2 regions of the Dyella terrae genome follow, and region 2 is predicted to be linked to the other one. Evidence: predicted binding sites of a transcription regulator. Region 2 holds the regulator's gene; the other holds the start of a gene.

Region 1 (14,711 bases), 2.3 Mb from region 2:
GCCATCGAGTACTACGCACAACGCGCCGACCTCGGTTTGATCGTCACCGAAGGCACGCAGCCCTCGGACGACGGCCAGGGCTATCTCACCACGCCTGGCATCTATACCGACGCGCATGTCGCCGGTTGGAAGAAGATCACCTCAGCCGTGCACGCCCAAGGCGGCCGTATCTTCATCCAGCTCATGCATGCGGGCCGCATGTCGCATCCCGACAACACGCCGCATCATCGCCAGGGCGTCGCGCCCTCCGCGATTGCGCCGGGAGCGCCCATGTTCACGGCCAAAGGCATGCAGGACATCCCCACCCCGCGCGCCCTGCCCACCGAGGAGATCCGCCAGACCGTAGCCGATTTCCGCCATGCCGCGCGACGCGCGATTGATGCCGGCGCTGACGGTATCGAAATCCACGGCGCCAACGCCTATCTGGTCCACCAGTTCCTCGCCCCCAGCGCCAATACACGCACCGACGAGTACGGCGGCTCCATCGAGAACCGCGCGCGCTTCGCCATCGAAGTGGCCACAGCCATTGCTGAAGAGATCGGCCCGGAGCGCACGGCTATCCGCCTGTCGCCAAACACCACCATGTGGGGCATCGACGAGGGTGTGGATGGCCCGGAGCTCTATCGCTACCTCGTGACGGAACTCGACAAACTGGGCCTCGCCTACCTGCACATCATGCATTTGGGCAACGATACGCTGCTCGCCGACCTTCGCCAGCGCTGGAAGACATCGCTGATTCTCAACCGGCCGGGGCGTGCACGCGAGCAGATCGGCAGCGACCTGACATCTGGATTGGCGGATCTGGAATCCTACGGACAAATGGTCTTGGCCAATCCGGATTTCATCGCCCGGCTGAAGACGCACGCACCGTTGAACGACGCCGACCGCAACACCTTCTTCGGCGGTGGCGCGCAAGGTTACGTCGACTATCCCGCGTTGAGCGAAGCCATCACCGCATAAACAGCACCGCCATCGACGACGCCGGGTGCACATCCACGCACCCGGCACGCGCCGGTGCCGTAAGCATGAGAGACAATCTCAAACTCTCTCCTTGTTTGACGGTTGGATATGGACATCGATGGCGCCCCTCTTCTGACCACACCCATCACGGAAGCCATCCTGAAGGGTGCTGTAGAGCTGGAAATCACACCGCACGGATGGCTGCCACATCGCCTGCCCGCCTGGGCGCGCCGCCAGTCCGGTGATCCACAGTTGCTCATGGCGGAATCGCAACCATCCGGTATCCGCTTGGTGTTTCAGAGCGAGGCTACAGTCATCGAACTCGATGTCGTGCCTACGCGACGCATCTACGTCGGTTTTCCGGAGAGACCGCCAGGCATCTACGACCTGATGATGGATGGCCAGCCGTTCGAGCAGGCCAGCTCGAACGGCGGCAACACGATCAGCATCGATGTTGGCAGCGGCGCCGTCACGAAGATCGATGGGCCCATCGCCACCGTGCGCTTCGACGGATTGACGGCTCAGCGCAAAACGCTGGAAATCTGGTTGCCTTTCAACGAAACATGCGAACTTGTCGGCTTGCGTACGAACGCGCCCATCGAGCCCATGACGGAAAGAAAGCCGATATGGCTGCACCACGGAAGCTCGATCAGCCAGGGTTCCAACGCCGATCGTCCATCAGCTATCTGGCCCGCTCTCGTTGCACGCCATGGCGGCCTCGACCTCGTCAATCTCGGCTTTGGTGGTAGCGCGCTGCTCGACCCGTTCACCGCGCGAACCATGCGCGACATTCCGGCTGACTTCATCAGCGTGAAGTTGGGCATCAACCTGGTCAACACGGATGTCATGCGGCTTCGCGCCTTTGGTCCCGCCGTGCATGGCTTTCTCGACACAATTCGTGACGGTCACCCGGACACGCCGCTGTTGGTCGTTTCGCCGCTCTACTGCCCCATCCATGAAGACACGCCAGGTCCGGGCGCGTTCGATTTCGATGCGTTGTCAAAGGGCAACATCGCTTTCCGCGCCACGGGCAAGGAAGAAGAAAAGGCACAAGGCAAGCTGACGCTGACGGTGATACGCAACGAGCTGTCCCGCATCGTGCGGGAACGCTCGCTTACGGACCCTAACATCCACTACCTCGACGGCTTGGCGCTTTATGGCCCTGCCGACTTTGAGGAGCTTCCGTTGCCTGATCGGCTTCATCCGGATGCAGCAACCCATCGTCGCATCGCCGAACGTTTCACGCGCAGCGCCTGGGGCGATGGTGGCGCGTTCGCCAGCACAAAGAACACGCGGGTCTCCACCTAGTGCGCTCGATCACCACGAAACCTGGGCGCAGGCTTCCAGGCGCAACGTACGGCGCCGATGATCGCAACCGCTTAAGATAAGCACATGCACAACCCCGCCGACGTATTCGCTTCACCGCTGCTTGACCAGCTGAAATCGCCTGGATTCGCCTTCGTGGAAGGCAACGCCATGCGGCCACTCCTCGCTTCGATGGGCGAGTTGGCCGATTGGACGGATTTCGTGGAGAGCTGGAACCACTTGGAGCCCGATCAGTATCTGGCTGCCAAGGGACGGTTTCGCCGGCGACGTCACGCGACATTTTCCGCAGAAGCGGATGGCGTCGTGATGCCCGAGCCCCATCAGGCCCATTTCCAGAGCCTGCAGTACAACACTCTTCAAGGTGATATCGCGCGCTGGTTCGACCCCATCGCCACACCCGTCGCCAACGGCGCCACACTGCGCACCATTCTCCAGTTCTGCCACGATCTGTTCGGCAAAGCTGCGCCATCCATACGTCGCTGGCATATCGAAGTTCACCAGTTCCGCATCGAGGCCTCCGCCGACACGGCTGGCGAGCCGACACCCGAAGGCAGCCATCGCGATGGCGTGGACTACGTGCTGGTGTTGCTCGTCAACCGCCAGAACATCGCCAGCGGCACCACCACCATCCATGCACCCGATGGCCGGTTACTCGGCGATTTCACGCTGACCCATCCCCTTGATGCGGCGCTAATCGACGATCACAACGTCTATCACGGCGTGACACCGGTGAAGCCTTTCGATGCTGGCCAGCCTGCATGTCGCGATGTATTGGTCGTGACGTTCAAGGCGTCGGCCAACCAACCCGAATAGCTGGAAGTATCAGCGCCAGATCGGTATATCGAGGTAGCTGCTTCCCATCCAGCGGATGTCGAGTGGATCACCTGCGTCGGCGACGGTCTCGTCGGTGACGTCTTTATCTACTTTGAGCGTTGCCGTCGCGACGTTCGTTGGCCCCTGCTCGCTTAGCCCGTAATCGCTACTGTCCTGACGCTTCCCATCGCGCCAGCGACATTCGAGGCAACCTGTCCACCTTCGTTTGAACGTCCCCTGGGTGCACCTGCCCTCGAATGCGAGGAGTGTTCCCGGAAGCCGGGCAAGAATAGCGTGATCAACGGCCGTCCATGAGCGCGTTCTCAACTTTCCCCTTTCCACGCCGATAAAACGAGAGCGCGGAGTCATCGGCTCCGGATCCCGGAGCAAGTATGTTGGTCCTCATCGGTGCGGTGGTCGTCCTCGTGTGCGTGCTCGGCGGCTTTGTGCTGTCGCATGGACAGATCATGGCGTTATGGCAGCCCTATGAGCTGCTGATCATCGGCGGCGGCGCGGTGGGTGCCTTTCTTTCGGCTAACCCGCCCAAGGTCGTCAAGGCCGCGCTCAGCGATGCCATCGGCCTGCTGAAGGGCCCCAAGTACAACAAGCAGGACTATGTCGACCTGTTGTCGATGCTCTACGACCTGTTCAGCCTGATCCGCAAGGAAGGCTTGCTCGGCGTGGAGGAACATATCGAGGATCCGCAATCCAGCACGGTGTTCTCCGCCTATCCGCGCCTGCTGCGCGAGCACCACCTGATCGAGTTCACCACCGACTGCCTGCGCCTGATGGTGGGCGGCAGCATGAATCCGCACGAGCTGGAACAGCTGATGGATGTGGAATTGGAAACTCACCATCACGAAGCCATCGCCCCGGCACTGGCCATGACCAAGCTGGCTGACGCCCTGCCCGGCTTCGGCATCGTGGCGGCGGTGCTCGGCATCGTCACCACCATGTCGCAGCTCGACGGCGATACCTCGCGCATCGGCATGCACATTGCTGGCGCGCTGGTCGGCACCTTCCTGGGCATCCTGCTCTGCTACGGCTTCATCGGCCCGCTGGGCGCCGCCATGGAGAATCGGGTGCAGGAGGATGGCAAGGCCTTCGAGTGCGTGAAGATCGGCCTGTTGGCCAACCTGCGCGGCTACAACCCCAAGGTGTCGGTGGAGTTCGCGCGCAAGGTGCTCGCTTCGCAGTCACGTCCGCGCTTCCAGGATCTGGAGGAACACCTGAAGGCGCCGCGAGCCAAGGCGGCCACGTGAGCGAGCAAGGCGAACTGCCACCCATCATTATTCGCAAGGTCAAGCGGAAGGGTCACGGCCATCACGGCGGCGCCTGGAAGGTGGCTTACGCGGATTTCGTCACCGCAATGATGGCCTTCTTCCTGGTCATGTGGCTGATCGGCGTGGGTACGCGCCAGCAGCGCGCGGCGATCTCGGAGTACTTCAAAAACCCAAGCATGACGCAAGGCAACGCCACCATGGCGCCACCGGGCCGCACGGGCCCTGGTGGCGCCAGCAACAGCATGATCAAGCTCGGCGGTGCGATGGACTTGCCGCACGGCCCAGGACACGACAGCAAGGGTGCCGCGGCAGCCAGCGTCGACCCGAAGGAGATCGAGAAAGAAGCGCGCAAGCAGGAACGCGCGCGGCTCGAAGAACTGATGCAGCAACTCCAGGCGGCGATTCAGAGCAGCCAGGCGCTTGCTCCGTTCAAGGACCAGTTGTTGCTGGACATCACGCCAGAGGGCCTGCGCATCCAGATCGTGGACAAGCAGAACCGCCCCATGTTCGACCTGGGCAGCGCGCAGCTGAGGACGTACACCACGGCGATCCTCCAGGAGCTCGCCAGCTTCATCAATCGCGTGCCCAACCGCATCAGCCTTTCCGGCCATACCGACGACGCGCCGTACTCCAGCGATCATCACTACAGCAATTGGGAACTGTCTGCGGATCGCGCCAATGCAGCGCGCCGTGCCCTGCTCTCCGGTGGGTTGGCGGAAGACAAGATCGCGCGCGTCGTGGGGCTCGCCGCCTCGGTGCCGTTTGATCGCACCAACCCCGGCGACGCGATTAACCGTCGCATCAGCATCATCGTGATGAACCGGCAGGCCGAGGAAGCCTCGCTGTCACAGGAAGCGGGTCCGGTCGGGGACAAGACCGCGGCCGCCTCACTACCCGCCGTCACACAGGTCGTGGCCGCTGCACCTGCGGCTGCCGCCGTAAGCACGGTCGAACCCGTCACCGATGCCGCCGCGCGACCGCACCCCAGGTCACCCTGAGGCACCGCCTTCAGCCCGAATTTCCCGCAAAACGCTCGGCGTATTGATGCTGCTGGAAGTCCTCGACGACGTGGTCAATAAACACACGCGTCTTGGCGGATAGCGACAAGCGCGTCGAGTAGTAGATCGAGATCGATCCGGCATCGACGTACCAACGCGGCAACAGACGCACCAGCGAACCACTCTCCAGGTGAGGCAACACATCAGGCATCGCCAGCAAGGCAACGCCCAGGCCCTGCACCGCGGCCTCAGTCATCGGCCCGGGATCGTTGAACGCCACACGCGCCTTGAGCGGCACCACTGCTTCGTCGCCGCCCACATGGTGCATCACCCAACTGCGCAGCCGACCGGACGTGCCAGACCGCATCACGATGGCATCCCAATCGGCAAGATCGTCGGGCGACTTGGGCAGCTTTCTTCCCTTCAGATAAGACGGCGATGCCACCGCAACGATATGAGCCGGCGCCAGCGGTCGAGCCACCACGCCGGGCGAGAGTTCGAAGCCACCGCCGATAGCCGCATCGAATCCGTCGGCAACCAGATCCACTTGCCGACTGTCGAACTGCCAGTCGACACGCACGTCCGGATAGCTCTGCAGGAAAGCCGGCAAGGTCGGGATCAGATAACGCATGCCGAGCGACATCGGAACGCTGACCTTCAGCACACCCGCCGGCTTTCCCTGATCGGCATTCGCATCGCTGATGGCGGACTGCAACGCGTCCAGATTGCCGCGAACAGAGAGCAGGAAACGCTCACCCGCCTCGGTCAAGGCCAGCTTGCGGGTGTTGCGATGAAACAGACGCACGCCGAGGTTTCGCTCCAACTGCGCCACGTTGCGACTGATCGCGGCTGGCGTCAGGCCCATGTAGCGGGCTGCAGAGGAAAAGCCCCCGAGTTCGGCGCTACGGACAAAGGCTTCCAGGTTAGCCAGCGTCTCCATGACCACCTTCAAATATTCGTTGAAAATGATTCCATCGATTTAAGGCTACTCGCGAGGTAATCGAAATTCCATAGTGACGTCCAGGTCATAACCCCCTGGAGACTTCGTCATGAACACCCCTGTTTCCCCATCACACCCGGCTCCGGCCGACAACGCCCCCCGCATCGGCATCATCGGCGCGGGTCAGATTGGCTCCGCCTTCGCCCGGGCACTCGCCCGCCGCCATATCCCTGCCGTCATCGCCAACAGCCAGGGCCCGGCATCCCTGCTGCCACTGACCAGTGAGCTGGGGCCGTCCCTTCGTGCGGGTTCCCGCGAAGAAGCCGCCAAGGCCGACATCATCCTGGTTGCGGTGAACTGGTCGAAGCTGCCCGATGCATTGGCCGGACTCGATCTGCGCGGCCGCATCGTCATCGACGCCAACAACCCCATCGAACCGCCCACGTTCCAACCACTCGACCTCAAGGGGCGCACATCGAGCGAAGTCTTCTCCGATCTCGTTCCCGGTGCACGCGTGGTCAAGGCCTTCAATCACCTCCCTGCGCACTTGCTGGCCGAGGAAGCACAAACGGAAGGCGGTCGCCGCGTGCTCTTCTTCTCCGGCGACGATGCACAGGCTAAACAAGCCGTCGCGCAGCTGATCGATTCGCTGGGCTTCTTTGGCGTAGATCTTGGCAAACTCGTCGCAGACGGGCGACTGGCGGGCATCCCGGGCGGCCCCCTTGTTTTGCATGACCTCATCAAACGGGGTTGAGCCCTCAACTGGCAGACGATCTTCATTGTCTGGACAATGGCACGCGTTTCCACCGGAACGCGTGCCAACCCATGGTCGACTTCACCAAACAAGTCGCGTTGTTCGCACTCACCGCGCTGGCAGAGATCGTTGGCTGCTACCTGCCGTGGCTTGTGCTGAAACAGGCGAAGAGTGCGTGGCTGCTGCTGCCCGCCCTGCTCTCGCTGAGCTTGTTCGCGTGGTTGTTGACCCTGCACCCCACCGCCGCCGGTCGTACCTATGCAGCCTACGGCGGCATCTACATCGCCGTCGCGTTGGTCTGGTTGAGAGTCGTGGACGGCGTGAAGCTCACGAGCTGGGACGTTGGCGGCGCATGCATTGCGCTCCTGGGCATGGCGATCATCGTGGTGCAGCCGCAAGCCTGAAAGCCGCGCTTGGGAGCGCGAGCCCTGTCAGCTATCCGCTCGAGCACCCAACCGACGGAGTTCCTTCGCCAGCGCGTCGATATCGTTCTTGCCGTCATCGTGGAAGATCGCATGCATGCCCAGCGTGCGCGCCATCGCTACGTTGGGCTCACTGTTGTCGATGAAAATGCACTCCTCCGGTGCCACGGAGGCACGGGACATAGCGCTCAGGAAAATCTCCTGCCCTTGCTTGCTGCTGCCGACTTCCGCCGAGGCGACGATGGGGCTGAACAAGCTGTCCAAGTCCTGGTGCACCCGGAGATGATCCATACGGTCGATCGGATTGTCGGTAATGATCCCGATCGAATGGTGTGCCTGAAGCGTCCGGGCCAACGAAACCATGGCACCGTTCAACGGCGTGCTCTCGAAGGCCTCGAAAAGCAGCCCGATATCCAGATCACTGTTCAACGACTCGCACACCCCGGACCAGATATCGGCATGACGCGCGCGACCCGTGAACAGGTCGCCGGCATAAGGATGAAAGGCCGCATTGATCGTTGACAACGCGATGCCACTGGCCTCACTCAAATATCGACATGTCGTCAGCGAACCACTCTTGTCCGTGGTGAGGACGCCGTCGTAGTCAAAGAAAATCGTCCTGATCAATTCGCTCTCCTTTCGGCCGAAGAGGCCATGTTCCATCGGCGAGTGTACGCAGGCGGTCTTCATAATTCTTTACAGACCGTACATACCGCAGCCAAACCGACGACCTAGCGTGATGTCCCGCACGTCCCGTGCGCTTGGACAACGCGAAAGGATCGCCATGACTACCCGCATCGAATCGTTGCCGTACCCCACCGAGCATCAGGCAGCAACCATCCCAGCGGGCGGCGATGTTCGCCTCGCCGGGCTCGCCATCCTGGCAAGCGCCATTGTATCCACCGCCACGGTGGCGCTGGATCGGGGGGCGAGTGGCAATAACACGCAAGAAATCCTGCAGAGCATGCTGCAGATCCAGTCGTGGCATCAGAACGTACACGTGGTGGCGATGGCCTGCATATGCGGCCTGATGTACGGCTACACCGTGCTGTCTCAGCGACTGGATATGCGACGGCCCTCCGTACTGATCGGGCTCACCACCTACGCCCTGGGCAGCATGTTGATGTTGTTGGGCACCATTCTCGACGGCTTTATCAGCACGGGCATCGCAGCGGATTTCGTCAACGGCACACCAGAGGCGCAACAGGCCGCGCGTTGGATGATCCACGTGGTCGAATCCATCGCCTTGACCGACATCGCCCGAGTGGCATGGGTGCTGCAATCAGTGGCGGCCATCGCATGGGCCGTCGCCCTGTTTCGCGACGCTGGCACGCGACGCGTGGTGGGTTGCATCGGCCTGATCGCGGGAGGTCTGCCAGCAGTACTGGTGATCGCTGCCGGCTCGAAGATGGACCTCAGCGTGGTTGTCGGCACCTTGTTGCTGCAGGCCATTTGGAACGTTGCCGTGGGCGTGCTGTTGCTGCGTGAGCGGTCGTCGACCTGACGCGATTTCCGCTACTTCATATTTCTTTACCTGTGCTTCGTAAAGCACTCATGCACCGGGCTCAAGCTTGGCCCGGTCAACACAACTGACCCCACCCAGGAGGAAAACCATGGCTATCACGTCAACCACCTCAAAGAACCACACTCTGCGCACGGCACTGCTGGGCTTTATTGGCGGCGTCTCGCTCGCGGCAGGTATCGCCGTTCTCGCGAACGATGGCGGCGTCGCAGCCATGCACCACATGGCAGGACCTGTATCCCAGGCCGACATGGCCGCGCATATCGACAAGGTATGCCAGCACCTGTATATCGAGCTCGATGCAACGGACGTCCAGAAGTCCGCCCTGGATCCGATCTTCAAGCAAGCAGCCGCCGATCTGCTGCCCATGTTCCAACAGCTTCACACCGGCCATGCGCAAGTGCTAAGTCTACTGATGGCCCCCACTATCGATCGCACCGCGCTGGAGCAGGCGAGTGCTGCGCAAATCACCGTGCAGGGCCAGATAACACAGCGCATGACCAGGCTGGTGGAAGACAGCAGCAACGTATTGACGCCCGATCAGCGGCAGAAGCTGGTCGCGCACTTGACCCAGCATATGGCGACGAACGGGGCGATTCATGGTTGAAAACATTCGCCGGCGGCTATGATGTGGCTTTCGTCCTCAGAGCGGTAACCATGAGCGAACGCATCCTGGTTGTAGAGGACGATCCGCGTCTGGCCGGCATGCTGGACGAATACCTGCGCAACCAAGGGTATGTGGTGTCACAGGCGGCAAACGGGGCGCAGGCGCTGGAAAGACTCGGCGCAGACGTCCTGGATGCCGCCATCCTCGACCTGATGTTGCCTGATATGGATGGGCTCGACGTTTGCCGCAAACTGCGCGAGCGTTCCGACTTACCCGTGCTGATGCTCACGGCACGCGGCGATGCAATCGACCGCATCGTTGGCCTGGAGATCGGCGCCGATGATTACCTGCCCAAGCCCTTCGAGCCCCGCGAATTGCTCGCGCGGCTACGCGCCATTCTGCGTCGGCGCACAGCGCCAGCCTCAGGGGCGACCAAGGTGCTGGTGTTCGGCCAGTTGGAGATCGACGCCGATGCGCACGCGGTGAAGGTCGCCGGGCGCGAAGCCGATCTGACCACCTATCAGTTCGAGCTATTGCTCGCACTGGCGCAACACGCTGGGCGCGTGTTGTCACGCGAGCTATTGATGGACTTGGTGCGCGGCGAGCAGCCTGACGCGTTCGATCGCTCCATCGACGTGCATGTCTCGCGCATTCGCGCAGCCATAGAAGACGACCCCAAGTCGCCCAAGCGCATCATCACCGTGCGTGGCGCCGGTTACCTGTTCGCACGCAAGCAGGATTGAGCCCATGACGCGCCTCTACCTGCGCATCTACCTCACCGTCGTCGCCAGCCTGCTGGCCTACGCCGCCGCTTTTGCCTGGGTTTGGCACAGCAAGGGCGGTCCGTACGAGACGGCAATGCATTCTCAGGCACAAGTCATCCTCAATGCCCTGCCGCCTGCACAGGCGCCCGCGCTGGAGCAACAGCGATCCCTTGATAAGTTGGCGAAGGGGCAGCCGGGGCGCCTGGCATTACTGGATGATTCCCGACGACTGATTGTCGAGTCAGATGGAAGACCGAGCATCGACGACCAGCATGCTCTGCCCCACTCGAGCGAGTCACTGTGGACGCTGCATTTGCCTGATGGTCGCTGGCTGGAGGCAAGCCCGCCGCGCGATGGGCATCAGCCGCTGCACGTATTGCTGCTGAGCCTTTTGACGCTGGCCGCCATCATCGGTGTCCTGGTGCTGCCGGTCGTGCGGCGGATCACTGGTCGCCTGGAGCGACTGCAGCGGGCGGTAGAGTCGCTGGGCGCCGGCGATCTGCATGCCAGGGTTGCGGTGGAAGGTCGCGACGAGGTGGCGCGTCTAGCGGGCAGTTTCAATCAGGCCGCCGATCGAATCGAGGCGCTCGTCGGCCATCAGAAGTCATTGTTGGCCAACGCCTCGCACGAGTTACGCACGCCACTCACGCGCATCCGACTGGCGCTGGAACTTATCGGGCCCGCCGTCGATGAGGGGCGCCGAGATGGCTTAAAGCAGGACATCGGCGAGCTGGATGCCTTGATTGACGAAATTCTGCTGGCCAGCCGCCTGGAAGCGTTGCCGCATCTGGAAGCGATCGAACCGGTCGATCTACTGGCGCTCGCTGCGGAAGAATGCGCGCGCCACGACGGCGTCGACCTGGAAGGAACACCGGTGACCGTAAAGGGCGATCCGCGGCTATTGCTTCGGCTACTGCGCAACTTGCTGGACAACGCCACTCGCCATGGATTGCCGCCCGTCCAAGTGCGACTGCGGCTGACGGAAGGCCGCGCCGAACTTGTGGTGCGCGATCACGGCCCCGGGTTGACGGAAGACGAATCTCACCGAGTGTTCGAGCCGTTCTACCGAGGTAGCGCAGCACGCGACCGCGCCGGTACCGGGTTGGGACTCGCGCTGGCGCGGCAGATCGCGCGCCACCACGGCGGCGAGCTTGGCTGCCGATACGAACCCGATGGTGCTTTTGCCTTGGTAATGTCCATACCCGCTGAGATGTGACGCGGCTTTAGACGGCAAGGCGAGCGGCAAGCTTGAAATCCGATCACCAGCCAGGCCACGCCACAACCCGTTCGAAAACAGCTTCGAGGCGTTTCCGCCTACGGCCCGGATCCGCTCTTGGTGGTTCTCGAAAGCGTCCGATTTGGGTTGGCGACACTAAACGCCATCACACCTGGGACTTTTAACATTAAGCATCCCAAGGAAGCGTAACGTGGATCGTCCAATTGTCGTCAGGTGCCCCTATGGAAAAGGTCGATAAGCCGCTTTCGACGGTTTACATTCACTCGGTCTACTCGGGAAGCAAAACCACCCGTCTAGTGGACCAAAAGAAGTCCTTTCAATCGACCAGCCAGTTTGATCGTGATCCGGCCCATTCCGGCCAGGCACCAGAGCACCCGACCCCGGGTAGAAAGCCCTATCGCAAATAGTTGGCTCTGGACCGCGGCCACGGCTTGACTCTGGCCTGCTACCTGGGGGAAACGGCGCTTTACACCTGCTGGGGTACACTGCCTTATGAATAACCCCCAACGCCCTTCCCTACCGCAACAACACGTAGGGCCAGACTCAGAGCCGGGCGACCCTTCTGCGCATGCTCCCGCGAACAAGCTCCGCCTTGGGCGGGCGCATTGTTCCACCTGCCAAGCGGGGTGCTGCCGCCTCACGGTCGTCTTGCAGCCGGACGACCGCGTCCCCGATCACATCACCACGTATTCACCCGAAGGCCTGCACGTTATGAAACGTAGCGAGGACGGCTGGTGCGTGGCCCTGGATCGGGAACACATGAACTGTGGCATCTATGAGACGAGACCCTCGGTGTGCCGTCGCTTCGTCATGAATGGCCCCTACTGCAGAACCATTTATGCTGATTGGAGCAATTCCGTCGCCGTCAGTGCGCGGCCCAAGCCGGTCGCATAGCTTCTGCCCTTTCTTTCGCAACACCGGTGGATGCACCGCACGAGCCCGGCCACACATCACTACACACGAGGACGTTCCATTGGCAAAACCAAACTATTCCTTCGAAAAGCGCCAGCGCGAAATCGCAAAGAAGAAGAAACAGGACAACAAGCAGGCGAAGAAAGAGGCATCACGCGATGGTGCTGGTGCCAAGACGCCGCCCAGCGCGAACGCATCAACCGCCGAGGGCTCCTGAGCCCCACCGGCGATGGAGCACGCGCTGGCCCAATGCATTACGGGCGCGCGTTTGCGGTAAAAAAAAACCCGGCACATGGCCGGGTTCTTTTAGGTAGAGCCGGGGGTCGTTAGACCACCTGAACCTGCTCTGCCTGCAGGCCCTTCTGGCCCTGGGTCACAACGAAGGACACCTTCTGGCCGTCGACCAGGCTCTTGAAGCCCGACGACTGGATGGCGCGGAAGTGCACGAACACGTCGTCACCGCCCTTGTCACGGCTGATGAAGCCGAAGCCCTTAGCATCGTTGAACCACTTAACCGTACCGGTTTCTGTCTGAGACATGTCTATTTTCCTTGGAGCAAGTAAAGCCGCAAAGCGGCGGAAAGGCTGGTCGCAAGGAGGAAGGCGGTACAACGGTGTAGTGGAACTGCGACCTACAGCATCGGGCCACGATTCATGGTGACCCCTGAAACTCAGCCCGTGAAAGATAGGGCTCCTGGCGCCAAAGTGCAAACACCAACTAGTTTAGGGTACCCCTCGCACTGGGGATTCTACTGCCAGCACAGCCACTTACCCAAGAGTCGATCGATTCCGTCCGAGTGTGCTTTGAGGGCCAAAACGCAGGTTCCCGCCCTGCATCAAGCGCCCCGCCAATCATCCGCAGCGCCCTGGAGCGCTCCCAATGCTTTACGCCAGCAAGTTCGAAAAGGCTCCAAAGCAGACAACCAAGACGCCTTGGAACGATCTAACGAACGGAAAACGAGACCAAAGAACACCATGTCCCAAATAAGGACGAAGGCAAACGGGTAACGCCTGTTCGTGGCCATGCCCCCAACCCTCGCAAATACCGTACTAACTTGCGATCGCCAGCCTGACATCAAAACCCTGTGTCCGGAATGGTTGCAGCAGCGAAAGGTGCGATCACCGTCCAGCCGAGGCGCGTATAGAGACCGCGACCATCTTCGGTCGCAACCAGGAGCTGGGGGCCGGTGAAGCACCTCCTCGCGGATCCGAGAGCATTCATGACAGCGACGCCCAGCCCCTTTCGTCGGTGATCCGGCGCGGTCTCGATGCGATCGTAAATGAAGACATCCGTCGTCTCCGCCGCACAGCCGCTGGCGGCCACATCTCCATCCGGTGCGATGACGTGAACTTGGGTAACCGGCCCGTCCCGATGAAACTCCATCTCGTATCCGTCGGGCAAAGAGCTTGCTTCAAGGGCGGTCGCGGTCGCCTTCATAAAGTAATTCGCCGGCTGAATCTCCCAACGTTCGGGCAGCGCGCTTCGCAGTTCGTCGTTGGCGCCACACAACTTCAGATAGTGCTTTGGCGCCGTAATCTCAGATGCGATGTCGTGTAACCCTTCGCATAGCTGCGGAAAAACCCAGCGCTTCACTTCCTTCTCCGAATGGGTATCCACCCTAAAGCCCCCACGATCGTGGACAGGAAGCGGGGATTTTCTTGCCATCGAATGCGCTGTTTGCCACGCGAAAACAAGTTCCGGATCGAGATAAGGATTGACCATCGTTGGTTCCATGCAGTAGCTAGCTTGAGTGGTGCCGTGCGTTGCCTGATGTTCCCTCGTAGTTACCAGAGCTTCGACGGTTCAATCGTCGTATATCCGCCAGTCCAATGATCCATGCTTGTGCGACCCTCGCATTCTGCGTTGCGTCGAAAACGGGCGCTGCCCCGGCTCATCTTGGCTGAATCGAAATCAGGTCTCTACGTAGACCTCGTGCCAAAGTGTGACCCGTCCTTGTGGATCAAAAGAAAGCAGCAGCATGGCCTCAAACCTATCCACTGCGCCATCCAATCGCGTAACGCGCGCGGTCATGGCCACCACGATACTCGAGCCTTCAGCAACGTCCTCGTGGAGGTCATAGTCAATGGCTTGAATGTTTCGGCGAAAACCGTTTAGAAAATCCAGGTAATTCGAGTGGTTCGCGGGGTGAATGCGGCCGTTCGCCTTGATCACG
Region 2 (14,711 bases):
TGGCGAAGTCATTGTTGAAGCTGCTGCTGATCGGCGCCGTGTTGGTGATGGTGCTCAAGGGTTGGCAGACCGACCTGATGTCCACGGGTCGCGGCGAAGTGGGCGCGGGCACGCTGAAGGCGATGAGCCTGCTGGGCCACGGTGCGCTGTTGTTCGGTTCCATCCTGGCGCTGATCGGCGGCGCAGATGCGCTGTACCAGAAGTTCGATCACACCAAGCGCTTGCGCATGACGCGCCAGGAGCTGAAGGACGAGTCGAAGGAAAGCGAGGGCAACCCCGAGCTCAAGGCCCGTGTTCGCCAGATGCAGTTCCAGATGGCGCGCAAGCGCATGATGCAAGAGCTACCCAAGGCGGATGTGCTGGTGACTAACCCCAGCCACTTCGCCGTGGCGTTGCGCTACGACGACAGTCGCATGGGCGCGCCGCGCGTGATCGCCAAGGGCATGGACGAGCTGGCGCTGCAGATCCGCCTGGTCGCCGCCAGCCATCGCATTCCCGTGGTGGAGGCGCCGCCGTTGGCACGCGCTTTGTATGCCACCACTCAGCTCGACCGCGAGATTCCCTCCGCGCTCTACGTCGCCGTGGCGCAGGTGCTCGCGTACGTGTTCCAGCTCAAGCAGGCGATGTCGCGCGGCGAACAGCCGCCGACGGCGCCGCAACCCGATGTCGATCCGGACCTGATGGGTCCCTACAAGCTCTGATGGACTAGTGATGGCAAACGCTACCGCCCTTGGCACTCTCAAGACGCTCGGACGCCGGGGACTCGGCGCGCCGGTGATCATGCTCGCCGCGCTGGCGATGATGATGCTGCCGCTGCCGCCCTTCATCCTCGACATGCTCTTCAGCTTCAACATCGCGTTGTCGCTGGTGATCTTGCTGGCGGTGATCTACGTGATGCGTCCGCTGGAGTTCGCGGCGTTCCCGACCGTGGTGCTGATGGCGACGCTGTTGCGCCTGGCGCTCAATATCGCCTCGACCCGTGTGGTGCTGCTGCATGGCCACGACGGCCCCGGCGCGGCGGGCAAGGTGATCGAGGCGTTTGGTGAGTTCGTGATCGGCGGCAATTTCGCGGTGGGCCTGGTGGTGTTCGCCATCCTCACCATCATCAACTTTGTGGTGGTGACCAAGGGTGCCACGCGTGTGTACGAAGTGACCGCGCGCTTCACCTTGGATGCCATGCCCGGCAAGCAGATGGCCATCGACGCCGATCTCAATGCCGGTTTGCTCAACCAGGAGCAGGCACGCGAGCGTCGCCAGGAAGTGCGCGAGGAAGCGGATTTCTACGGCTCGATGGATGGTGCGTCGAAGTTCGTGCGCGGCGATGCCACCGCCGGCATCCTGATCCTGATCATCAATATCGTGGGCGGCTTCTTCGTCGGCGTGCTGCAGCACGGGTTGTCGGCGGGCGAAGCCGCCAAGACGTACACGCTGCTCACCATCGGTGACGGTCTGGTGGCGCAGGTGCCGTCGCTGATGCTGTCGATCGCGACGGCTGTCATCGTGACGCGCGTATCCAAGTCCACCGACATGGGCAAGCAGCTCGTCGGCCAGTTGTTCGGCCAGCCGCGCGCGCTTGCTGTGGCCGGTGTGGTGCTGGGTGTGATGGGCATGATCCCGGGCATGCCCAACATCGCCTTTCTGTTGCTGGGTGGCACCTGCGGTGGTGCGGCCTGGTTGATGGTGAAGCGCGACCGCGAGGCGCAAGAGCGCGTGACCAAGGCCGCCACGGAAGTGGCTGCGCCCGCCGCCGCGCCGACCGAACGCCTCGAGCTGGGTTGGGAAGACGTGGCCAGCGTCGATCCGCTGGGCCTGGAAGTCGGCTACCGCCTGATTCCACTGGTGGATACGCACCAAGGTGGCGAGCTGATGGGGCGCATCAAATCGGTGCGTCGCAAGCTGTCGCAGGAGCTTGGCTTTCTGGTGCCGGCGGTGCATATCCGCGACAACCTGGACCTGGGCCCCAACACGTATCGCATCACCCTGATGGGCGTGCCGATGGGCGAGTCGGAAGTGCACAACGATCGCCTGCTGGCGATCAACCCGGGCCGTGTGCAGGAAGGCCTGCAGGGCATTGCCACGCGCGATCCGGCATTTGGCCTGGAAGCCTTGTGGATCGAGTCCGGTCAGCGCGAGTTGGCGCAGAGCTTGGGCTACACCGTGGTCGATCCGGCGACGGTGATCGCCACGCATCTGTCGCACATCCTGCAGAGCCACGCGCACGAACTGCTCAGCCACCAGGACGTGCAGCAGCTGTTGGACCGTCTCGCCCAGACCGCGCCGAAGCTGGTGGAAGACCTGGTGCCCAAGCGCCTGTCGCTGGGCGTGGTGGTCAAGGTCATGCAGAACCTGCTGGCCGAGCGGGTGCCGATCCGCAACATGCGCTCCATTGTCGAATCCTTGGCGGAGCACGCGGGCCAGAGTCAGGATCCCGGCGCGCTCAGCGCGGCGGTGCGCGTGGCGCTGGGTCGACAGATCGTGCAGGAGATCTCGGGCCTGGGCACGGAGATCCCGGTTATTACGTTGGCGCCGGAGCTGGAGCAGATCCTGCTGGGATCGCTCGCAAACGGCGGCGTGGCGGGCGCTGCGGTGGAACCGGGCCTTGCCGACCGCTTGCAGCAGGGCGTTGCCGACGCCGCGCGCAAGCAGGAAATGAGCGGCGAACCGGCGGTTTTGCTGGTCGCGCCGCAGCTCCGTCCGTGGCTCGCGCGCTTCACCCGCCATGTGGCACAGAACCTGCACGTACTGGCCTACAACGAGGTGCCCGACAACCGCCGCGTGCGATTGGTGCAGGCACTGGGCCGTTAATTTCGAACAGATGAGCGAGGGACGAAGGATGCGTAGCGAGGGTGCAAAGACCGGGCTTTTGATGAGCGCAGCGAGCGTGACGCAAGGCTTGGCCATGCGGTCCCGTCATGCGCACCTCGCCCGCGTCTCGTGGAGCCAGAAGGCATGAAGATCAAGCGTTTCGTGGCCCCGGATATGCGTCAGGCCATGCGCGAAGTACGCGAAGACCAGGGCCCGGATGCGGTGATCCTGTCTACGCGCCGGATGGACGAGGGTATCGAGATTATCGCCGCCGTCGATTACGACGAGGCGTTGGTGCGCGAGGCCGCACGCCACGGCGCGCCGTTGGAAGTGGAGAACCGTGCGCCTGCCGTTGCGCCGGCGCCTGAAGCCCGTGCCGCTGCTACGCGACGTTCCGACGTCGCGCCGCCGCCGCTGCCGACGGCGAACCGTCGCGACGACGGAGGCGTGACGGTGTCGCTCTCTCGTCGTGCTGCTGCAGCGCGCGTGGAGCCGGTGCTGAGCAGCCGTGTCGCTGATGTTTCCGACTTACCGGTAGTCAAAGCTGTCGCGGAGATGTCCGCGCCCGTGGACGCCGCCGTGCCCGCAGCGGCTACCGATGTGCCGGCCACGCTGCATCCACTGCTCGAACGCGCCATGCAAGACACCGCGCGCGTCCGCGCCGAGCTGGGCAGCCTGCGCGACCTGCTGGAGACGCAGTTGTCCAGCCTGATCTGGAACGATATGGAGCGCCGTCAGCCGATGCGCGCTCGCGTGTTGCGCGAAATGACCCGCCTCGGTATTGAGCCGGACGTGGCGCGCCAATTGGTCGACGAACTGCCGGCGGATATCAATGCCGAACAGGCGCGTTACCTGCCGCTGGGCGTGTTGAGCCGCAGCTTGGCCATTGGTCCGCGGGACCATGCCGAGCGTCGCGGTGTCACCGCGCTGGTCGGCTCGACCGGCGTGGGCAAGACCACCACCATCGCCAAGCTGGCCGCACGCGCGGTGATGCGTCACGGCGCATCGCAAGTCGCGCTGGTCAGCACGGATCACTACCGCATCGGCGCGGCGGCGCAGTTGGAGCATTACGGCCGCCTGCTCGGCGTGCGTGTGTATCCCGCCTACGACGCCGACAGCCTGCGCCACGTGCTGGAACTGTTGCGTGGCCATCACACCGTATTGGTGGATACCGCCGGCCTGGCCGGTGGCGATCCGCGACTGGCCGAACAATTGGACGTGCTGCGCAATGGCGGCGACCTGCGCGCCTGCCTGGTACTCGCGGCGAACGCGCATGCATCGTCACTGGACGAGGCCGTACGCGCCTACCTGCCGGTGCAGCCCAACGCCTGCATCCTGACCAAGCTCGATGAGGCGCCGAGCCTCGGCGGTGCGCTGTCGGTGCTGATCCGGCATCGGCTGGCGCTGGACTATGTAACGGATGGCCAGCGTGTGCCGGAAGACATCGCCACGGCCGACGCGCGCGTGCTGGTGTGCCGTGCCGCGCAATCACTCAAGGGTAACGCTCCCGCGGATGACGCGGTGATGGCGGATCGTTTCGGACTGGCGGTGGCGAGCGCATGAACGGTGTTTTCGCAATGAATCAGGCGATGGGGCTGGAGAGCATGCTGCGTGCGCTGACCGAACGACAAGGACGACAGATGCCGGTGCAGGATCAGGCGTACGGACTCAGTGGCGCCGCGCCGCGCAAGCGCTGCCGCGCTATCGCAGTGGCCGGGGGCAAGGGCGGCGTCGGCAAGACCACGGTGTCAGTGAACTTAGGGATGGCGCTGGCGAAGGAGGGTCACAAGGTGATCCTGCTCGACGCGGACATGAGCCTGGCCAACATTGACGTGTTGCTAGGCCTTACGCCCACGCGCCACGTCGGCCACCTGCTCGATGGCACGTGCAGCATCGAAGACCTGCTGATGAACGCGCCGCATGGCTTGAAGGTGGTGCCGGCCGGTTCGGGCACGCGCCGCCTTGCGCAGTTGGGCTCGGGCGAGCACGCCGCGGTGATCCGCGCCTTCGACGACCTCGTGTCGCCGCCGGACTATCTGCTGGTGGATACGGCGGCGGGGCTTTCCGACAACGTGGCGATGTTCGCCGCCGCGGCGGATGACGTGGTGGTGGTGGTCTGCGACGAGCCGGCCTCACTGACCGATGCGTACGCCTTGCTCAAGGTACTGAGCCGGGACTTTGGCGTACGCCGCTTCCGTATGGTCGCGAACATGGTCCGCAACGTCGGCGAAGCCAAGCAGTTGCATCAGAAACTCGCAAGGGTTTGCGATCGCTTCCTCGACGTGGCGTTGGAGTTCATGGGCCATGTCCCGCACGACGAACGGCTCAAGCAGGCCATCAAGCGCCAGAGCGCGGTGGTGGATCTGTGGCCGTCGAGCCGCTCGGGGCTGGCATTCAAGCAATTGGCGGGTGCGGTCGATACATGGGGTGAACCCGAGCGACTGGGCCTGGATCGCATCGCCTTTTTCAGCAGGCAGGCCGCAGTAGCGACGGGGTGGTGACATGAGTGTGGCTTCCGAATATCTGCAACTGCAAAAGCAGAGTGCCGACGAACTGGTTCGCCAGCACGCTCCCCTGGTGCGAAGGATCGCCTATCACTTGATGGGCCGCCTGCCGCCCAGCGTGGACGTCAGCGACCTGATCCAGGCCGGCATGATCGGTTTGCTGGAGGCCGCGCGTAATTTCACCACCGGCAAAAATGCGAGCTTCGAAACGTTTGCGGGTATCCGCATCCGTGGCGCGATGCTCGATGAGTTGCGGCGTACCGACTGGACCCCACGGTCGGTGCATCGAAAAGTGCGCGAAATGGCGGAGGTCGTACGTCAGATTGAAATTGAAACCGGTGCGGATGCCGAGGACGTCGAAGTGATGCGGCGGCTGGGCATGGGCGCCGAGGAATATCACCAGGTGCTGGCGGACGCGGCGAGTGCGCGCTTGCTCAGCCTTTCCGCACCGGACGATGCGGATGGTGGCGCGGCGTTCGACGTGGCCGATGGCGACAGCCTGAGCCCCGCCGATAGCGTCGAGCACGAAGGTATGCGCGAGGCGTTGGTGGAGGCCATCGGTGGCCTGCCCGAACGCGAGCAGTTGGTGATGTCCCTGTATTACGAGGAAGAGCTGAACCTCAAGGAGATCGGCGCGGTGCTCGGGGTAACCGAGTCACGCGTCTGCCAGATCCACGGCCAGGCCATTGTGCGTCTACGGGCGCGCATGACCGGCTGGCATGAGGGGCAGGAAAGACAGGCAGGAAAACGAAAAGGGGCGAAGGGCGGATAACGAGGACGCACATCCCAACGGTCGCTGCGCCGTGAAGGGTCGAGCAAACGCTCGGTTGTTGCGCCCTCGCAACTTGTCCCTCGTCCCTGTTTCAACTCAAGTCATACACACGCGCAGCGGAGAAAGCGTTTGGACAAGAATATGAAGATCCTCGTGGTGGACGACTTCTCCACCATGCGGCGCATCGTTCGCAACCTGCTGGTCGAGCTGGGTTTCAGCAACGGGCTGATCCAGGAAGCCGACGACGGCGAGAACGCGCTCACCATGTTGCGCAACAACGCCTTCGACATGGTGGTGACCGACTGGAACATGCCCAATATGACGGGCATCGACCTGCTGCGCGCCATTCGCGCCGAGCCCGCGCTGAAGGGCCTGCCGGTGCTGATGGTGACCGCTGAGAACAACCGCGACCAGATCATCGCCGCCGCACAGGCAGGCGTGAACGGCTACATCGTCAAGCCGTTCACCGCCGTCACCCTGCAGGAAAAACTCGGCAAGATCTTCGAACGCCTGGCCGCCAGCGGAGCGAGCGCATGAACGCACAAGTTGCTCTGCTAGCCGGCGAAGCGATGCCGAAAGAACTTCACGACCTGCTGAACAGCCCCAATGGGGCCGCTTTCGAGCAGGCGCTCGATGTGCTGGTGCGCGAGCGCGAACAGCGTGTGTTCCGCGCGCTGGGTTTGCTTGCACGTGACCTGCACGATGCCGTGCGCCGCCTTGGCGGCGACCTGGCGCAGGAAGGCGTGCCGGGCAGCGTCGCCGATGCGCGCAAGCATCTGGAAGACGTGCTGGAAATGAGTTCGCAGGCCGCGCATCGGTCGCTCGATTTTGTCGAGCGTATGCGTCCGCAGGCTGAGTCGCTGGCCGAAAACGCGGGCGCAGTGATCGACGGTACGTCTGAAGGCGACGTGGCGCATGTGCTGGCAAAGCAGTCGCAGTCGTTCGCGAATGCGTGCCGCGACGGTCTTGCTGACTTCGTGGTGGCGCAGTCGTGGCAGGATCTTTCGGGCCAGCGCATCAAGAAGGTCGTGAACTTCATCGGCAGCGTCGAGAACTCGCTGCTGGAACTGGTGAGCCTTACCGGCGCGCTGGCGTCCGGCGAAGCGGCGGCGGGCCCGGTCAAGGTCACCAGCCAGGACGAAGCGGATCGCTTGTTGAGCGAATTCGGGTTCTGATCGATGGACCCTTCGTTTGACAGCGAGCTGCGCAACGATTTCCTGGTGGAAGCCGGGGAGCTCGTGCAGCGCCTGGGTGAGCAGTTGATTGGGCTGGAGGCAGCGCCGCGCGATGCCGATCTGTTGAACGCCGTGTTCCGTGCGTTCCACACGGTGAAGGGCGGCGCGGGCTTTCTTGCCATCGAGCCGATGGTGCAGCTGTGCCATCACGCCGAAGACCTGCTCAATGTGGCGCGCAACGGGCAGTTGCTGCTCGACGCCAACCGTATGGACGCGCTGCTGGAAGCGCTGGACCTGCTCAACGACATGATGGCGGCGCTGGCTGGCGGTAGCGCGATGGCGATGCCGCCGCGGGCGCTGCTGCAACGCTTGATGCCTGGCCCGGCCGCTGCGCCGGCAGCACCGCCGCCGAAGCCGGTGGCGCCGCCTCCGGCCGATGGCAGCATCGACGATTCCGAATTTGAAGCGCTACTCGACAGCCTTTACGGCACGGGTGGTGCGCCGGGCGCGCCAGCGGCGTCGCCGACGGCGTCCGGCAGCATCAGTGACGATGAGTTCGAAGCCCTGTTGGACAACCTGCATGGCTCAGGCTCTGCACCGGGCGCAACAGCAGTCGCGTTGCCGGCTGCCGTATCCGGAGCGATTTCTGACGACGAGTTCGAGTCGTTGCTGGACAATCTTCACGGCAAGGGCGGTATTCCCGGGACGAACGTTTCCGTACCGGTTGCTGCGCCAGTAGCCGCGCCCGCGGCTCCGGCGGCAAAGCACGCGGCGCCCGCACCTGAAAACACCGTTCGTGTGGACACGGCGCGCCTTGATGCGCTGGTTCATCGCGCCGGTGAGTTGGTGTTGGTGCGCAACCGATTGTTGAGCCTGGCGGCAAAGACCGGCGACGAAACGCTGGAGCTGGCTGCCAGCGAACTCGATCGCGTCGCCGATGCCTTGCAGAACGCCGTACTCGGCATGCGTATGCAGCCGGTGAGTCGACTGTTTCAGCGCTTTCCCCGCATCGTGCGCGACCTGTCGCGTCAGTTGGGCAAGGAAGTGGAACTGGTGCAGGAAGGTGAGGGCACCGACCTCGACCGCAGTCTGGTCGAAGCGTTGGCCGATCCCATGGTGCACCTGATCCGCAACGCGCTTGATCATGGCCTGGAAATGCCGGACGAGCGCGAGCGCGCCGGCAAGTCGCGCAAGGGTACGGTAACGCTGGGTGCGAGCCAGCGCGGTGAGCGCATCATCATCACCGTGTCCGACGACGGGCGCGGCATGAACCCCGAGATCCTGCGCCGCAAGGCGGTGGAAAAGGGTGTAATCGACGAGGCGCAGGCATCGCGCCTGTCCGAGAACGAATGCTACGAATTGATTTTCCGCCCCGGCTTCAGCACGGCGGCTACGGTCTCCGACATCTCCGGTCGCGGCGTGGGCATGGACGTGGTGAAGACGCGCGTGGTCGAGCTGGGCGGCACGCTGTCGGTGCGCTCGCAGCTTGGCAAGGGCAGCGCGCTGGAACTGGCCGTGCCGCTGACGCTGGCGATCCAGCGCGTGCTGATGGTGCGCGTGGGCGCGCGCCTGCTGGCGCTGCCGTTGAGCAACGTGGACGAAGTGTTCGAACTCGCCGCGGGTCAGCAACAACAACTCGATGGCCGCGCCGTGGCCTCGCACCGTGGTCGCGCGCTGGCGCTGGCGGATCTCGGCGGCTGGATCGGTGTGGATGGGCCTGCGGGACGCCACGTGGTGGTGCTGCATATCGGCCATATGCGTCTGGGCTGCCTGGTGCATGAGGTGCTGGGCCGTGAAGACGTGATGGTGAAACCGCTTGGCCCCCTGTTCGAAGGCGTGCCTGCTGTAGCAGGTGCGACCGTTACCGGCGATGGCCGTCTGGCGCTGGTGATGGATCTTGCCGGTTTGTCCGGCAGCGACGGCCAACTCCTCCCCAATCTTCGTGTAGCGACCTGACATGGACCTGGTAAGTCTCATCGGTACGATCCTGGCCTTCGTGGTCGTGATCGTCGGCACCATCCTCAAGGGTTCCAGCGTGGAAGCGCTGTGGAATCCCGCCGCGTTCGTCATCGTGTTTCTCGGCACCATCGCGGCGTTGCTGGTGCAGAACTCCGGCAAGGTGCTCAAACACGCCATTGCGATGTTCCCGCTGGTGTACAAGCCACCGCAGCACCAGCCATCGGACCTGATCAGCCGCATTGTCGGCTGGAGCGAAATCTCCCGCCGCCAAGGCTTGCTGGGCCTGGAGCCGCAGATCGATTCGGAAAACGACACCTTTACGCGCAAGGGCCTGCAGTTGCTGGTCGACGGCAGCGAGCCGGACGCCATCCGCGGTGTGCTGGAAGTGGAAGTGGGTGCGCGCGAACACCATGACCTTGTCGCCGCCAAGGTGTTCGAGAGTGCCGGCATCTTCTCGCCCACCATGGGCATCATCGGCGCCGTGATGGGCCTGATGGCGGTGATGCAGAACCTTGCCGACCCCAGCAAGCTCGGTCACGGCATCGCCGCCGCCTTCGTCGCCACCATCTACGGCGTGGCTCTGGCCAACTTGTGGATGTTGCCGATGGCTGCCCGCTTGAAGAGTTTGATCCATAAGCAGACGCAGATGCGCGAAATCCTGATCGAGGGACTGGTGTCGATCGCCGAAGGCGCGAACCCGCGCCAGATCGAAGCCAAGCTTCAGGGCTACCTCGCGTAACCGGGACGACGCATCGTGGCCAGGAAGAAAAAACATCACGAAGACCACGTCAATCATGAGGCATGGGCTATTCCCTACGCCGACCTGATGACGTTGCTGCTCGCCTTTTTCGTGGTGATGTACGCGGTGTCGGTGGTGAACGAAGGCAAGTACCGCGTGATGTCCAACTCCATCATCGAGGCGTTCAACGGCTCCAGCCACGTGATTGCTCCGATGCCGCAGACGCGCGCGCAGCCGCACAACGTCGATCCGGCTATCGCCTCGCCACAAACGCAGCCCGGCGCGGCGACCACGCCGGTGAGCGTGCCGATTCCTGCGCGCCCGCAGCTCGTCCGCGCGAGCGATATGCGTTCGGCGTCGCAGAGCGATGAAAGGCGCAACCTGGAAGTGATCCGAGATCAGGTGCAGCGCGCGTTGCAGCCGCTGATCGACAAGAAGATGGTAATCGTGCGCAAGACCACGTCGTGGTTGGAGATAGAGCTGCGCACCGACATCCTGTTCCAGAGCGGCGCCGCCAAGCTTTCACCGGAGGCGATGGATGCGCTGGACAACATGGCATCCATCCTCAAGCCGTTTCCCAATCCGGTGCGTGTCGAGGGCTACACGGACGATCGTCCGATCAACACCTCGCTGTATCCGTCGAACTGGAAGCTGTCCGCTGCGCGTGCAGCAAGCGTGGCGCGCTTGTTTTCGGAGCAGGGCGTGGAGCCTTCGCGCCTGGGCATCATGGGCTGGGGCGAATTCCGTCCTACTGCCGACAATGGAACCGAAGACGGCCGTAACCACAATCGACGCGTGCTTATCGTGGTGCTGAGCGAAGACAACGCGCCGAAGCGCTTCTACAACGATGCGCAGAACGCGGGTCAGTTGACGGTCGACAATGCCGCCGCACCGGCATCCGCCGCATCGGTTGCTGCGGCGGTGACGGCGCCTGTGCTGACGAGTGCGGCGCCCGCCGCGAACGTCCCTGGGGCGGTGCCAACCATCGAAGTGGTCGCGCCTCGGCCGATCGATGCTGTGCCGGTGAACAAGGTGATCCTGGCCCGACCCACGCACACCGCCCAACAGGACGGCGACGCCAAACCGGACCTGGCGCCGCAGGCCCCCATGCCCGATGTGGCTGCGGGCGCCATCACTGTCGGCGCCGCCCGCGTGACCTCGCCGGAACATGGTCCATGAATTGCATGCTTGAAGTACCGACCGTCAAGGTCACCACAGGGGAGTCGCTGCCATGACCCGGAACACTCAAGACTGGCTGTCTTTCCGCATCGGTGGGCAGATGTATGCCGCGCCCCTGACACAGGTAAGCGAAGTGCTCCGCGATGGCGAGCTGACGCCTGTGCCGGGTTCAGCTTCCGACCTGCTGGGTATCCGGCACCTGCGTGGCCGCATCGTGCCCGTACTGGATGGCCGTCGCCGCCTTGGCTTGTCCGAGGAAGGACGTGCCGATCCGTTCCAGGTGCGCCAGGTGATGCTTTCGTACGGCGTGCATCTGGTGGGCATCCGCGTGGACGCCATCGGGGACCTGTTGTCGGCCGCCGCCAATGACATCGCGCCGCCGCTGCCTGGCGGTTCAGCGCGCGATGACGATCCCGTGAACGGCGTATTGCCCTCGCAGGGCGGCTTTGTGGCACTTCTTGACGTACGCCGTCTATGTCGCCTGCCGCTGGAGCACGAAGCGGCCTGACCTTTCCGGCGCCGGTCGCGGCTATCCTTGCGACACCGGGGGCAACATGGTTGCCCCCGGTCCAGTCCATGGTGGAGAGGAGACCGGCCCATGTCGTCGCAAGACCCTGTATTGCCGGTTGCGTCGGCGAGTCAACGCGCGGTCGTCATCATCGCCGCGGCCTGCGTGCTGGCGCTGTTGTACTTCGGGCGAGAGGTGTTGGTCCCGATCGTTCTCGCACTGTTCCTCAGCCTGCTGATGGCGCCTTGGGTGCGCTTGTACCGGCGCATCGGTTTGGGACACACCACGTCAGTGCTTATCGCCGTGGTGGCGTTGGTCGTCGTGGTCAGCGGCCTGGCCACGATGATGGGTACGCAGGTGGTCCACGTGGCACGCAGCCTGCCGCAGTACGAGGTGACTATCCGCACCAAGGTGCAATCGCTGCGCGAAGAAACGCTTGGCCGATTGGATCTGCTGCAGGGTGAGTTGGGCAAGGTGATGGACAACACGGGGCAGGGCACGGCGCCTGCGCAGGCTGGCACGGCCGCATCGCCTTTCGTTGCGCCGCCTTACCTCACCAATGCCCCAGCCGAATCAAAGGCTGCCCAGTCATCCACCAAGGTTCCATCCACGCCGATCGGACTCGTCACTCGTTTGTTGTCCACTGCGTGGGTGCCGGTGGAAACCGCGGGCATCGTGCTGGTGGTGCTGATTTTTGTGCTGCTGGAGCACGAATCCTTACGTGATCGCTTCATCCGTTTGGCGGGTGGCACCGATCTGCGCGCGACGACGGCCGCTATCAACGATGCGGGTGAGCGATTGTCGCGTTTCTTCATTTCCACCTTCTCGGTCAATTTCAGCGTTGGCGTGGCGATCTGGCTCGGCCTGACGGTGATCGGCGTTCCTAGTGCGCCGCTGTGGGGAGCGCTAACGGCAGCGTTGCGTTTCGTGCCTTACATCGGCGTGTGGATGGTGGCGGCGCTGGTCTGCCTGTTCGCGGCAGCGGTGTCGCCCGGCTGGTCGCTGCTGGTGATGACGGTGGTGCTCTATCTCGTGGTGGAGATCGTGGTATCCCAGCTCATCGAGCCGTTTCTCTACGGACACACGACGGGTCTTTCGCCGCTGGCGGTGGTGGTGGCGGCCATCTTCTGGAGCTGGCTGTGGGGTCCGGTGGGTTTGCTGATGTCCACGCCGCTCACGCTGTGCCTGGTGGTGGCGGGACGCCACGTGAAAGCGCTGGACCTGCTCAACATTCTGCTGGGCGACGCGCCGGCGCTCACCATGCCGCAGCGCGTGTACCAGCGCGCATTGTCTGGCGACGCCGGGGAAATCATCAGCGAGGCACGCGAGTTACTGAAACGCAAAAGCTTCGCCGCTTACTGCGATGCCGTGTTGCTGCCAGCGCTGCAGCTGGCCCGTGTCGACCTTACCGCTGGCGCCATCAACGCCGCGCAGCAGACATCGGTGAAGCGGACCATCGTGACGGTGGTGGAAGCACTCGATAGTCACGAGAGCAAATGGACGCGGTGGCGCCGACGCGCCTCCGTGCTCGACGGCACAAGCATCGGTCGCAGCTTGCGACAGCACCGCGAAGATGCCTTTGGTCGCTGGCAAGGGCCATTGACCGTTCCTGCTGGCTCCGTGGTGTTGTGCCTGGGCCTGGGCTCGGTCGCCGACGATCTTGCCACCGAGCTGCTGACGCGCATTCTGCGCGACCTGCACATCGATGCCCGCCATCTGTCCATCGAGGATTTCACGTCGTTCGATGACGAGCCGCATCCCGATGCCACACCGGATGCCGTCTCGATGGTCTATCTGGTGAGCACCCTTCCCATCGTTGAGCGGGGTGTTTTCGGCGACGCCGTCGGCACGGTGCGCAGCAGCATTCCCGAGGCATGCATCGTCGGTGTGTTGTTCTCGGAGCCGTTGGTGACGACCGAAGCGGAGTTGCCCGTCAACGCTGACGTCAATGAGGTGGTCCGGTCACTGGAGCAGGCTGCGCAACAGGCGATTGCGCGCTTCCCCTCGGGAAGTGCCGCTGCAGCGTGAGCGCCAGGGCCTTTTAACGCTTGATCGGGAACTGCATGTTCAGACCGAAAAAGAGCTGGAAGTGCGGCACCGCGACACCTTCGCGCGCTACGGTGAACTGCGGTTCGGCAAAGAAGTTGTACGTGGTACCGGCGCTGTCGCGCCACACCTTGCCGGTACCGATGCCGATGGGAAGGTAGTGGGTGCCTGCGTGCAGATCCCAGTTCCATGTCGCCGTGCTTCGCAGATACCAGCCGCGCGGCAAGTTGTAGATGAAGAACGGTTGCGCTTGCAGGTTGTTCTGCGTGGGCCGGTTGCTTGAGCCGGCAAAGGAGTGTTGCCATGTCACCAGTCCGCCGACGAGCCCCCACGGCTGCGGTGATATGGCCAGCACCGCAAGTCCCCCCTGCCATTTACCCGTACCGGTGAGATCAGAGCCTGCGGTGGGCGCAGTCAATTGCGGACCTACACCCATCTCGAATGGCCCGGCCTTGAACAAGGCCACGTCGAAGACATTCAGGTCGCCCACGTTGGTGGTGCGGCCATTGGGTTGGATGCTCGGCGTGGTCGCCACCGGCAGGGTGGCGCGCAATAGTTGGGGCAAGCCGAACAGCTTGAGCGGCAGCGCGCCGCGCAGCAGGAACGCGTTGGCATCGGCTCCATTGGTGTTGTAGTAGCTGCCGGTGTAGTCGTCTTGCAGGTTCAGGGCTACGGAGGGTTGCAACGGGTTGTTGGCGGCGTTCATTTCGTCGCTGGACTGGGCATGTGCGAGCGGCGCGCTCAGCAGCATCGGCCATGCAAGGAAGGTCATGGTCTTTCTTGATATACGCATGGTCTCGATCCTTGGTATCCCACTCCATGATGGGTGCCTCGTCGAAGACATGTCATGCGTATTTCTACTTGCCTCTGCTGCGTAGATCTTCGCTTGTCCGTACGGGTACGGGAAGCCACGCTTTACCTCGCCAAAGCGCCCGCGCGGGCGGCTTTAGCCCTTTCCCTCCGTCTTAGCAGCTATCTTATGAAACGACTTCTATCCACATTTCTTTTGTTGGCTGCCACGGCG

The links. The regulator FliA, encoded in region 2, starts transcription of late flagellar genes. The targets are predictions, from matches to a motif close to TAAAGTTTNNCNNNCNNNGGCCGATAA.
Region 1: motA (flagellar motor stator protein MotA) is a predicted target of FliA. The motif match lies at 3,423-3,449, and genes of this name have one in related genera.

What each region holds. Positions count from the first base shown of each region.
Region 1 covers NZ_CP089414.1:1,735,723-1,750,433, forward strand. The annotation lists gene DYST_RS07240 (alkene reductase) at 1-960, shown strand, start outside; gene DYST_RS07245 (SGNH/GDSL hydrolase family protein) at 1,069-2,268, shown strand; gene DYST_RS07250 (2OG-Fe dioxygenase family protein) at 2,353-3,099, shown strand; gene motA (flagellar motor stator protein MotA) at 3,492-4,361, shown strand; gene motB (flagellar motor protein MotB) at 4,358-5,380, shown strand; gene DYST_RS07265 (LysR family transcriptional regulator) at 5,391-6,320, opposite strand; gene DYST_RS07270 (NADPH-dependent F420 reductase) at 6,430-7,074, shown strand; gene DYST_RS07275 (YnfA family protein) at 7,146-7,478, shown strand; gene DYST_RS07280 (HAD-IA family hydrolase) at 7,506-8,123, opposite strand; gene DYST_RS07285 (hypothetical protein) at 8,281-9,000, shown strand; gene DYST_RS07290 (Spy/CpxP family protein refolding chaperone) at 9,110-9,625, shown strand; gene DYST_RS07295 (response regulator) at 9,676-10,368, shown strand; gene DYST_RS07300 (sensor histidine kinase) at 10,373-11,605, shown strand; gene DYST_RS07305 (YkgJ family cysteine cluster protein) at 12,119-12,520, shown strand; gene DYST_RS07310 (hypothetical protein) at 12,600-12,755, shown strand; gene DYST_RS07315 (cold-shock protein) at 12,865-13,077, opposite strand; gene DYST_RS07320 (GNAT family N-acetyltransferase) at 13,613-14,260, opposite strand; gene DYST_RS07325 (hypothetical protein) at 14,450-14,711, opposite strand, start outside.
Region 2 covers NZ_CP089414.1:4,751,924-4,766,634, forward strand. The annotation lists gene flhB (flagellar biosynthesis protein FlhB) at 1-701, shown strand, start outside; gene flhA (flagellar biosynthesis protein FlhA) at 712-2,805, shown strand; gene flhF (flagellar biosynthesis protein FlhF) at 2,950-4,368, shown strand; gene DYST_RS20955 (P-loop NTPase) at 4,365-5,306, shown strand; gene DYST_RS20960 (RNA polymerase sigma factor FliA) at 5,308-6,081, shown strand; gene cheY (chemotaxis response regulator CheY) at 6,211-6,618, shown strand; gene DYST_RS20970 (protein phosphatase CheZ) at 6,615-7,256, shown strand; gene DYST_RS20975 (chemotaxis protein CheA) at 7,260-9,212, shown strand; gene DYST_RS20980 (flagellar motor protein) at 9,214-9,954, shown strand; gene motD (flagellar motor protein MotD) at 9,970-11,133, shown strand; gene DYST_RS20990 (chemotaxis protein CheW) at 11,186-11,641, shown strand; gene DYST_RS20995 (AI-2E family transporter) at 11,732-13,669, shown strand; gene DYST_RS21000 (hypothetical protein) at 13,683-14,480, opposite strand; gene DYST_RS21005 (SphA family protein) at 14,667-14,711, shown strand, end outside.